DNA from 2 places in the Dellaglioa carnosa genome. Region 1 is predicted to be linked to the other one. Evidence: riboswitches for the same ligand, from Rfam matches in the RefSeq annotation. Region 1 holds a riboswitch; the other holds the start of a gene.
The links. Region 1 has a riboswitch for thiamine pyrophosphate ahead of thiM (hydroxyethylthiazole kinase). Riboswitches for the same ligand answer to the same signal wherever they lie in the genome.
Positions count from the first base shown of each region.

Region 2: another riboswitch for thiamine pyrophosphate. It lies ahead of thiT (energy-coupled thiamine transporter ThiT); the one in region 1 lies ahead of thiM (hydroxyethylthiazole kinase).

Region 1 is NZ_JANXLI010000005.1:20,221-24,441, forward strand. It holds gene N0K80_RS06115 (CPBP family intramembrane glutamic endopeptidase) at 1-14, shown strand, start outside; gene N0K80_RS06120 (ABC-F family ATP-binding cassette domain-containing protein) at 33-1,970, shown strand; TPP riboswitch at 2,048-2,154, shown strand; gene thiM (hydroxyethylthiazole kinase) at 2,212-3,003, shown strand; gene thiD (bifunctional hydroxymethylpyrimidine kinase/phosphomethylpyrimidine kinase) at 3,006-3,830, shown strand; gene thiE (thiamine phosphate synthase) at 3,817-4,221, shown strand, end outside.
Region 2 is NZ_JANXLI010000001.1:233,082-237,302, forward strand. It holds gene N0K80_RS01120 (amino acid ABC transporter substrate-binding protein) at 1-165, shown strand, start outside; gene cls (cardiolipin synthase) at 181-1,629, shown strand; TPP riboswitch at 1,683-1,783, shown strand; gene thiT (energy-coupled thiamine transporter ThiT) at 1,830-2,384, shown strand; gene N0K80_RS01135 (DUF4044 domain-containing protein) at 2,468-2,578, opposite strand; gene N0K80_RS01140 (magnesium transporter CorA family protein) at 2,642-3,592, opposite strand; gene asnB (asparagine synthase (glutamine-hydrolyzing)) at 3,792-4,221, shown strand, end outside.

The sequences.
Region 1 (4,221 bases):
AAGCACTACTCTAAAAGAAAGGTGGAATTATTTTGATTTTGTTACAAGTACAACAAGCAGCTCGATATTTTGGTGCAGACGTTTTATTTGAAAATGCCAATATGGATATCAAGGATGACGCCAGGATCGCTTTAGTGGGTCGAAACGGCGCCGGAAAATCTACGTTAATTAAAATGATTATTGATCAAGAAGTGACTGATGCCGGTCAAATCATTAAACATAAAGGGATGACTATTGGTTACTTGGCCCAAACAACAACCGTTTCTTCAGAACGCTCAGTCTGGGAAGAAATGAGTCACGTTTTTGACTACTTAAAGAAAATGGAAGTTCAAATTCATACGCTTGAAGCACAAATTGCCGACCCGAAAAATGCAGAAGATTCGGAAAAATTCGAAAAACTATTAACAACGTACGACCAACTTTCACATGATTTTAGTGAACAAAACGGTTACGGTTATGAATCTGAAATCCGTTCCGTTTTACATGGTTTTAGATTTTTTGAAGAGGATTTTGGACGCGACATCAGAACCCTTTCCGGTGGTCAAAAAACACGTCTTGCCTTAGCCAAACTACTTTTAGAAAAACGCGATTTACTTATTTTAGATGAACCCACTAACCACTTGGATATCGAAACGTTAACTTGGTTAGAAGGTTATTTAAAAACCTATACAGGCGCCCTTCTCATTGTTTCTCATGATCGCTACTTCCTAGATAAAATTGTCACAGAGGTTTACGATATGAGCCACAATGAAACCACACATTACAACGGTAACTACTCACAGTTCATTGTTAAAAAAGAAGCAAATTTGAAACAAGAATGGAAAGTTTTTGAAAAACAACAAGATAAAATTGAAAAACTTGAAGACTTTGTTAATAAAAATATTGTGCGTGCCTCAACAACTAAGCGAGCACAAAGTCGCCGTAAACAACTTGAAAAAATGGATAAAGTAGGCCGTCCTGAAGGCGATGAAAAAGCACCGCGTTTCAGTTTCAAATCCGCAGATGAGAGTGGCAATATTGTTTTAACCGTCTCTAATGCAGCCGTTGGTTATGATAATCAAGTATTATCTGAACCCGTTTCGATCGACTTACATAAACATCAGGTTCAAGCTATTGTTGGACCAAACGGTGTTGGTAAATCTACCCTACTTAAGAGCGTCTTAGGCCAAATCCCCTTTATTCGTGGTGAAGCTTTTCTTGGTACTAACGTTCATATCGGTTACTATGATCAGGAACAAAACCAATTAACGGATAAAAATATTGTTTTAGACGAATTGTGGAATGACCATCCCTCAACTCCCGAAACAGATATTCGTTCATTACTAGGCAGTTTCTTGTTTTCCGGGGATGACGTTTTGAAACGCGTTTCTAACCTGAGTGGTGGTGAAAAAGCACGTTTAGCCTTAACAAAGCTTGCAATGAACAAAGATAATTTCTTGATTTTTGATGAACCAACTAACCATTTGGATATTGATAGTAAAGAAGTTCTCGAAAAAGCGATTAATAACTTTGACGGAACAGTCTTACTCGTTTCACATGATCGTTATTTTATTAATAAAGTAGCCGAAAGTATTATTGAAGTCTCTAGAGAGGGTTCAACTTACTACATGGGCGATTACGATTACTACGTGGATAAAAAAGAAGAACTGGAAGCAATTGAAGCTGAAAAACTAGCCCTTGAACTTGCTTCAACGACTGCACTTCCTGAAGCCAAAGTCACAACTAATTACCAACAAAATAAAGAGACTCAAAAAGAACAACGCAAGTTAACACGTGAAATTGATCGTTTGGAGACCGAACTGACCGCTTTGGAAACTCAGAAAACGAAACTTGAAGAAAAAATGTCACAGCCTGATATTTTCAGTAATGCTGATAAACTTCAAGAACTTCAAACTGATTTACAAACCGTTCAAATTGCAATTGAAACTGCAGAAAGCAATTGGGAAGAAGCAAGTCTAGCTCTTGAATAGACTCGCTTCTTTTTTGTTATTTGTTGACATTCAAGCAATGAAAGCCTATTCTTTTCTTGTAAACTAAAAATTTAATATAAGTACACTAGGGGTGTTCTTTAGAAGAACTGAGATAAGCTTTTGCGGCTTAATCCCTTCGAACCTGTAAGTCAAAACTTGCGTAGGAAAGTGTGAAGAAGGACCCCACTCTACGATTTTTTTGTTAAGGAGTGGGGTTTTTGTGTACTTAAGAGGAGAAACCATGCAATTAGAATTACTCGATAGAATCCGTTCAGAAAATCCGGTTATATTTAATATTTCAAATTACATCACTGTTCAAGACGTTGCCAACGGGCTTAACTCAATTGGTGCTTCGCCCATTATGCCCAGCGCAATTGAAGAAGCGAGCGAAATGCTTCAGATTTCTTCCGGTGCCGCAATTAATATGGGCTCATTCAGAAGTAATGAGCTTCCCTACATTGAAAAAGTCGGTCAACTTGCCAACGACTTAAATATCCCGCTTGTACTAGATCCCGTTGCTGTGGCAATGCCTTACCGCCAAAAAGTGGTCACTAATTTATTAGACCATATCCATTTTGACTTTATTCGTGGTAATGCTGGTGAGATAGCCGCACTTGCCGGTATCAAATGGCAGGCCAAAGGAATTGATGCTGGTGATGGGTCCGCTGATTTGGCAGAAGTCGCAAAAAAAGTCGCGCAACGTTACAACTGTACGGTTGTTTTGAGCGGTCCAACCGATTATATCTCTGATGGAACGCATGACACAACGGTGACTCACGGCACGCCCCTTTTCCAGATTCACGTGGGTTCAGGTGACATGCTTTCAAGTTTTATTGCCGCATTTGCAGCAGTTTCTAAAAATAACTACTTTGAAGCAGCGAGAATGGCTTGTCTTATTTTTGCGACAACTGGTGAAATCGTCGCAAATGAATTGGTAGATGAAAAGCCAGGTAGCTTTATTGTCGCCTTACTAGACAAATTACATTTGGTGACAACAAAAGAAATTGCCGACCAAATAACTATGGAGGACTAAATATAATGACTGATTTCCCACAAGCACTTTCAATTGCTGGATCAGATAGCAGCGGTGGCGCTGGTATGCAAGCTGATTTGAAAACAATGCAAGAACGCCATGTGTACGCTGCTACTGTTCTTGTTGCAATTACGGCACAAAATACATTAGGTGTGCAAGATAGCGTCCCACTACCGGCCAAGATTATTAATGAACAATTCACATCAATTGCAGATGATTTAGCTATTAAAGCGTGCAAAACAGGGATGCTAGCCGATTCAGAGCACGTTTCTATTGTCGTAGAGAATCTAAAAAAGTACGACTTTGGTCCGTTGATTGTTGATCCCGTCATGGTCGCAAAAGGTGGAGCAACGCTTCTGACCGAAGATGCCGTTATCACAATTAAAGAAAATTTGATTCCACTGGCTACAGTAGTGACGCCAAATATTCCTGAAGCTGAAGTACTCACGGATCTAACAATTAACTCCAAAGAAGATATGATCATGGCCGGCCAAAAAATTAAGGCGTTAGGTGCAAAAAATGTCATTATTAAAGGTGGTCATCAGGCCTCTGCAGACACTGCGAGTGACTTTGTCTTACTAGAAAATGGCCATTCATTTTGGTTATCTTCGAAACGCATTGATACAATCCGAACTCATGGTACCGGAGATACGCTATCAGCATGTATTGCCGCTGAGTTAGCCAAGGGTGTGGATGTTGAAACGGCTATTATAACAGCCAAAAAATATGTTGAAGCAACAATTACCGATGGCATTATTGTTGGCCACGGTCATGGACCCTTAAACCATTGGGCATATCGAAAGGTCGCAAAAAATGCAAAACTTTAATCAAGCGTGGTTAGCAAGTTACTTTATTGCAGGGACACAAGACGTTCCTGACAATCAATTATTACCTATATTAGAAAAAGCATTAAAAGCCGGTATTTCTTGCTTTCAATTCAGAGAAAAAAATCCATTAAAACCGTTAAATAAAACGCAGAAAAAGGCGCTTGCAATCGGCTGTCAAAATTTATGTGCAGCATACAATGTCCCCTTTTTCATTGACGATGACCTTTCTCTAGCACTCGACATTCATGCAGACGGTATTCACGTTGGTCAAACAGATCAACGAATTACAGATGTCATTCAACAAGCAGCAGGTCAATTAAGTATTGGACTCTCTTGCCAGACGCTTGATCAAATTAATGTAGCAAATCAATTATTAGCTGTTGATTATGTT
Region 2 (4,221 bases), on a different contig from region 1:
GATGGTAAGTTTAAGACTGAAGATTTCGCTGTGGGTTTAAGAAAATCTGATGTTACAATGAAGTTGAAGATTAATAAAGCAATAACTGAATTACAAAACGAAGGTTATCTTAAAAAGCTGAATCATAAATGGTTCGGTGAGGATACAACTGTTCGGAATAATTAAACCCGGAGGAACCAAATGACATACGTAAACATTGGTGTGCTACTTATTTTTGTATTAAACTTGCTAGCGGCAATTATGACTGTATTTAGAGAAAGACGGGATATTGCTGCGACATGGGCATGGCTTCTCGTTTTAATTGGTGTACCCATATTTGGATTTTTAATTTATCTTTTTTTTGGTAAGAAGATTTCTAGGGAAAAGATTTTTGATATTAAAACGCAAGATCGTATGGGCGTCGATCAATTAGTTAGCCAACAAAAAAAAGAATGGGCCAGAGGCGAGTTAACAACAAGTGGTGAGTTTACCGATGATGTAAATGAAATCATGCACATGTTTCTAGAAATAGAAAAATCGATCTTGACAAAAAAGAACGACGTGCAAATATTCACTGATGGACATGATAAATTTAACTCTTTATTTGACGATATTCGAAAAGCTAAGCATCATGTTCACGTTGAATATTATACGTTTGAGGACGGACGTATAGGTAACGAATTGCTGACATTGCTCGAAACTAAAGTTAGCGAGGGACTTGAAGTTAGAATTATTTATGATGCCTTGGGATCAAAAGGAACAACCAGAAAATTTTTTAAACGATTCGAACAATTAGGTGGTAAGGCGGAAGCGTTCTTTGGATCACATTTTTCATTTTCAGATCTCCGATTAAACTTTAGAGATCATAGGAAAATTGTCGTTATTGATGGCGAAATTGGGTACATTGGTGGATTTAACGTAGGGGATCAATACTTAGGCGAGAGTGAAAAATTTGGTCACTGGCGAGATACACATATTCGTATCTTTGGAAACTCAGTTGGTTCATTACAAAGTCGATTTATTATGGATTGGAATGCAACTGCAGGAAATAACCAGATTAACTATCAGTCAGATTATTTCCCTCAGACAGAATCTAAGGGTAACGTCAATATGCAAATTGTATCGAGTGGTCCTGATTCGGAAATTGAACAAATAAAAAAGGGCTATATCAAATTAATTAACTCCGCAAAAAAATATATTTATATACAAACGCCATATCTTATTCCCGATGATTCCGTGATGGAAGCCTTAGACATCGCCGTATCATCAGGTGTGCAAGTAAGAATTATGATTCCGTCAATGCCAGATCATGCTTTTGTTTATCGCGCCACGCAATATTATGCGAAAGACTTAACTAATATTGGAGCAGAACTTTACCAATATAATGATGGGTTCTTACACGCTAAAACGGTTGTGATAGATGATATGGTTGCATCTGTTGGGTCTGCTAATTTTGATTTTAGAAGCTTTAAGTTAAACTTTGAAGCGAATGCATTTATCTATGACACGGCAGTTGCGGTTTCGCTCAAAAATATCTTTGAAGCTGACATGAAACAAAGTGATTTATTAACGAAAAAGTATTTTCACGATCAATCTCATTGGTTAAAGTTTAAACAACAATTTTCAAGACTTCTTTCACCTATACTATAGCAATTGAAAACGCTTGACGTTTCTTTGGTTATATGCGATATTAGTCGGTGGAGACCAACACAAAGGGGAGCCGATATCTGGCTGAGAGTGAAGAAATTCAGACCCTTGGAACCTGTTTGTTAATGCAAACGTAGGAATTGTGTGTAGAAGCTTAACACCTTCTTTGTGCTTGGTTTACTAAGTCAAAGGAGGTTTTTTTGTTGGAAAGAAAAAAATTATTAATTTTGTTAGAAGGGGTCGTTATGGCCGCTTTAGCAATGGCGCTATCATTTGTACCTAACCCACCGAACGTGGATATTGCATTGGGTATTTTGCCCATTGTCGTGTATAGCTTAAGACGTGGGTTGAAAATGGGGTTAATTATTGGATTGCTTTATGGTATCTTGCCGATACTAATTGGAACGGCTTATGTTTTAACGCCGGTTCAAGCTATTCTAGAATATCCCGTTGCCAATGTTGTATTGGGCTTTTCTGGCCTGTTCTCTGGGCACTTTTTGAATCAGTTACGTTCTAAAAATACGCATGGTGCTATCCAATCATTGACATTGGCAATTCTACTGGCCGTCTTCTTGAAATATCTTGCTCATTTCATGGCTGGTATCATATTTTGGTCGAAGTATGTTCAGTGGGGACTTTCACCGGTCGTTTACTCCGCTGTCATTAATGGTGGTAGCATGCTTATCAATATGATTATTGCTACATTAATTCTTACTATTATGCTTAAAAAAAATTCAGGAATTTTTCTTGCTGAATAAAATATATAAATTAAGACGGCTGATTCTAGCCGTTTTTTTGTATAAAAAAAGAGCCACACCCAGTCGGGATATGACTCTTTAAATTAAGCGATTGACATAACTGCGGTTAAAACAACGCCACCGATTGTTACGAGAATCATTAACCATACAACAACCATTGTAATCTTTTGGAATGTAGATTTCTGTTTTTTCATATTTTATCCAACCTCTCAAATCTAATAGTGTAACTATAACTTTTTTAATAACGATATGTCAACTTAAAAGTAGTCATTTTTCTTTAAATAATAGGCAGTTAATAAACAGATAATTAAGGTTAACAATTGTAGCCACCAGAATGAAAAGGGCATATTTACTCCGGGAAGTGGAACGTTCATACCATACATTCCACCAATAATAGTTGGAATGGTTAAAATAATAGTCATGGATGTTAAAACTTTCATAATAATATTTAGATTATTTGAGATGACCGATGAAACCATCTCTCCATAATTATCTAAAATTTTAGTTTGAATCATTGTCATGGTCTCTGCTTGTTGATTTTCAATTAATACATCCGTCAATAAGTCATCAATCTTTTTTTGCTTAAAATGTTCATTGGAATCAGCCATGGATTGTAGAACTGGATTATTTTTCTTCAGTGCGGCATCAAAATAGACCAGACTTTTTTGCATGGACATCATTTGGTAGTACTGCTCATTTTTGGTCGCCTTAGCAAGAGATTTTTCTAAATTTTCAGTTTCTTGAATGATTGTATTTAGTGCAAATACAAAATTTTGTGATAAATACCAAAGTAATTTTAATGTAAATTGATCGGGTGTAGTTGTTTTAATTTTATGAACTGGGCTGTCTGAGATAAATTCATTGATAAAGTCAGGAGTACTATTTGACACAGTAATAATCGCATCTCCTGCTAAAATGATTGAAAAGGGGAAAGTTTGGTATTCAAGGTAACCCAATGAGTTCCTAATTCGATGGGGATATTGCATTAAGACTAAATCAGGGACAGTATTTTGAGACAAACCTTCAGTTCTTGAGTTTTCTTGATCATCCAGTACGGCAGTTATGTAATCCCTAGGGATGGCATATTTAGCGACAAGTTCATCGACTTCATCTGCGGAGGGCCCTGTGACATTAATCCAACATAAATCACCATATTCAGTTATTTTTTCAATTTTTCCGGATTCAGTTGACGCGTAATATTCTATCAAATTTTAAAACTCCTTTATTCGTATATCATGATACCCAGTATACCAAATTTTTTAAGCTTTCGTTAATTCAGACATCTAGTTGTTAAGATTAGTTCAAATACGCTATAATGATAAACATAACTGTAAGCAAAATTGAAATTTATTGTAGAAACATCTATAATATAAGACATTGATTTTATGGAAATGAGGGATGAAAATTATGTGTGGATTTGCAGGCGTATTGAGTAACAGACAAAAAAATACAGACAATGATTACGATAAAATTGTTCATAATATGACGAAGATGCTCGTTCATCGTGGACCTGATGATTCAGGTTATTTTAATGATGATGATATCACAATGGGTTTTAGAAGATTAAGTATAATTGATTTAGAAGGTGGGCACCAACCTCTTTCATATGAAAATGAACGGTATTGGTTAACGTTTAATGGTGAAATTTATAATTACATCGAATTACGTGAATCGTTAATTGCTGATGGTTACGAATTTAAAACAGATTCTGATTCAGAAGTAATTCTTGGTATGTATGCTAAATATGGCGCAGAAGCGGTTAAACAATTCCGAGGTATGTTCGGGTTTGTTATTTGGGATACACAAGAAAAGACGCTTTTTGCTGCACGTGATCAGT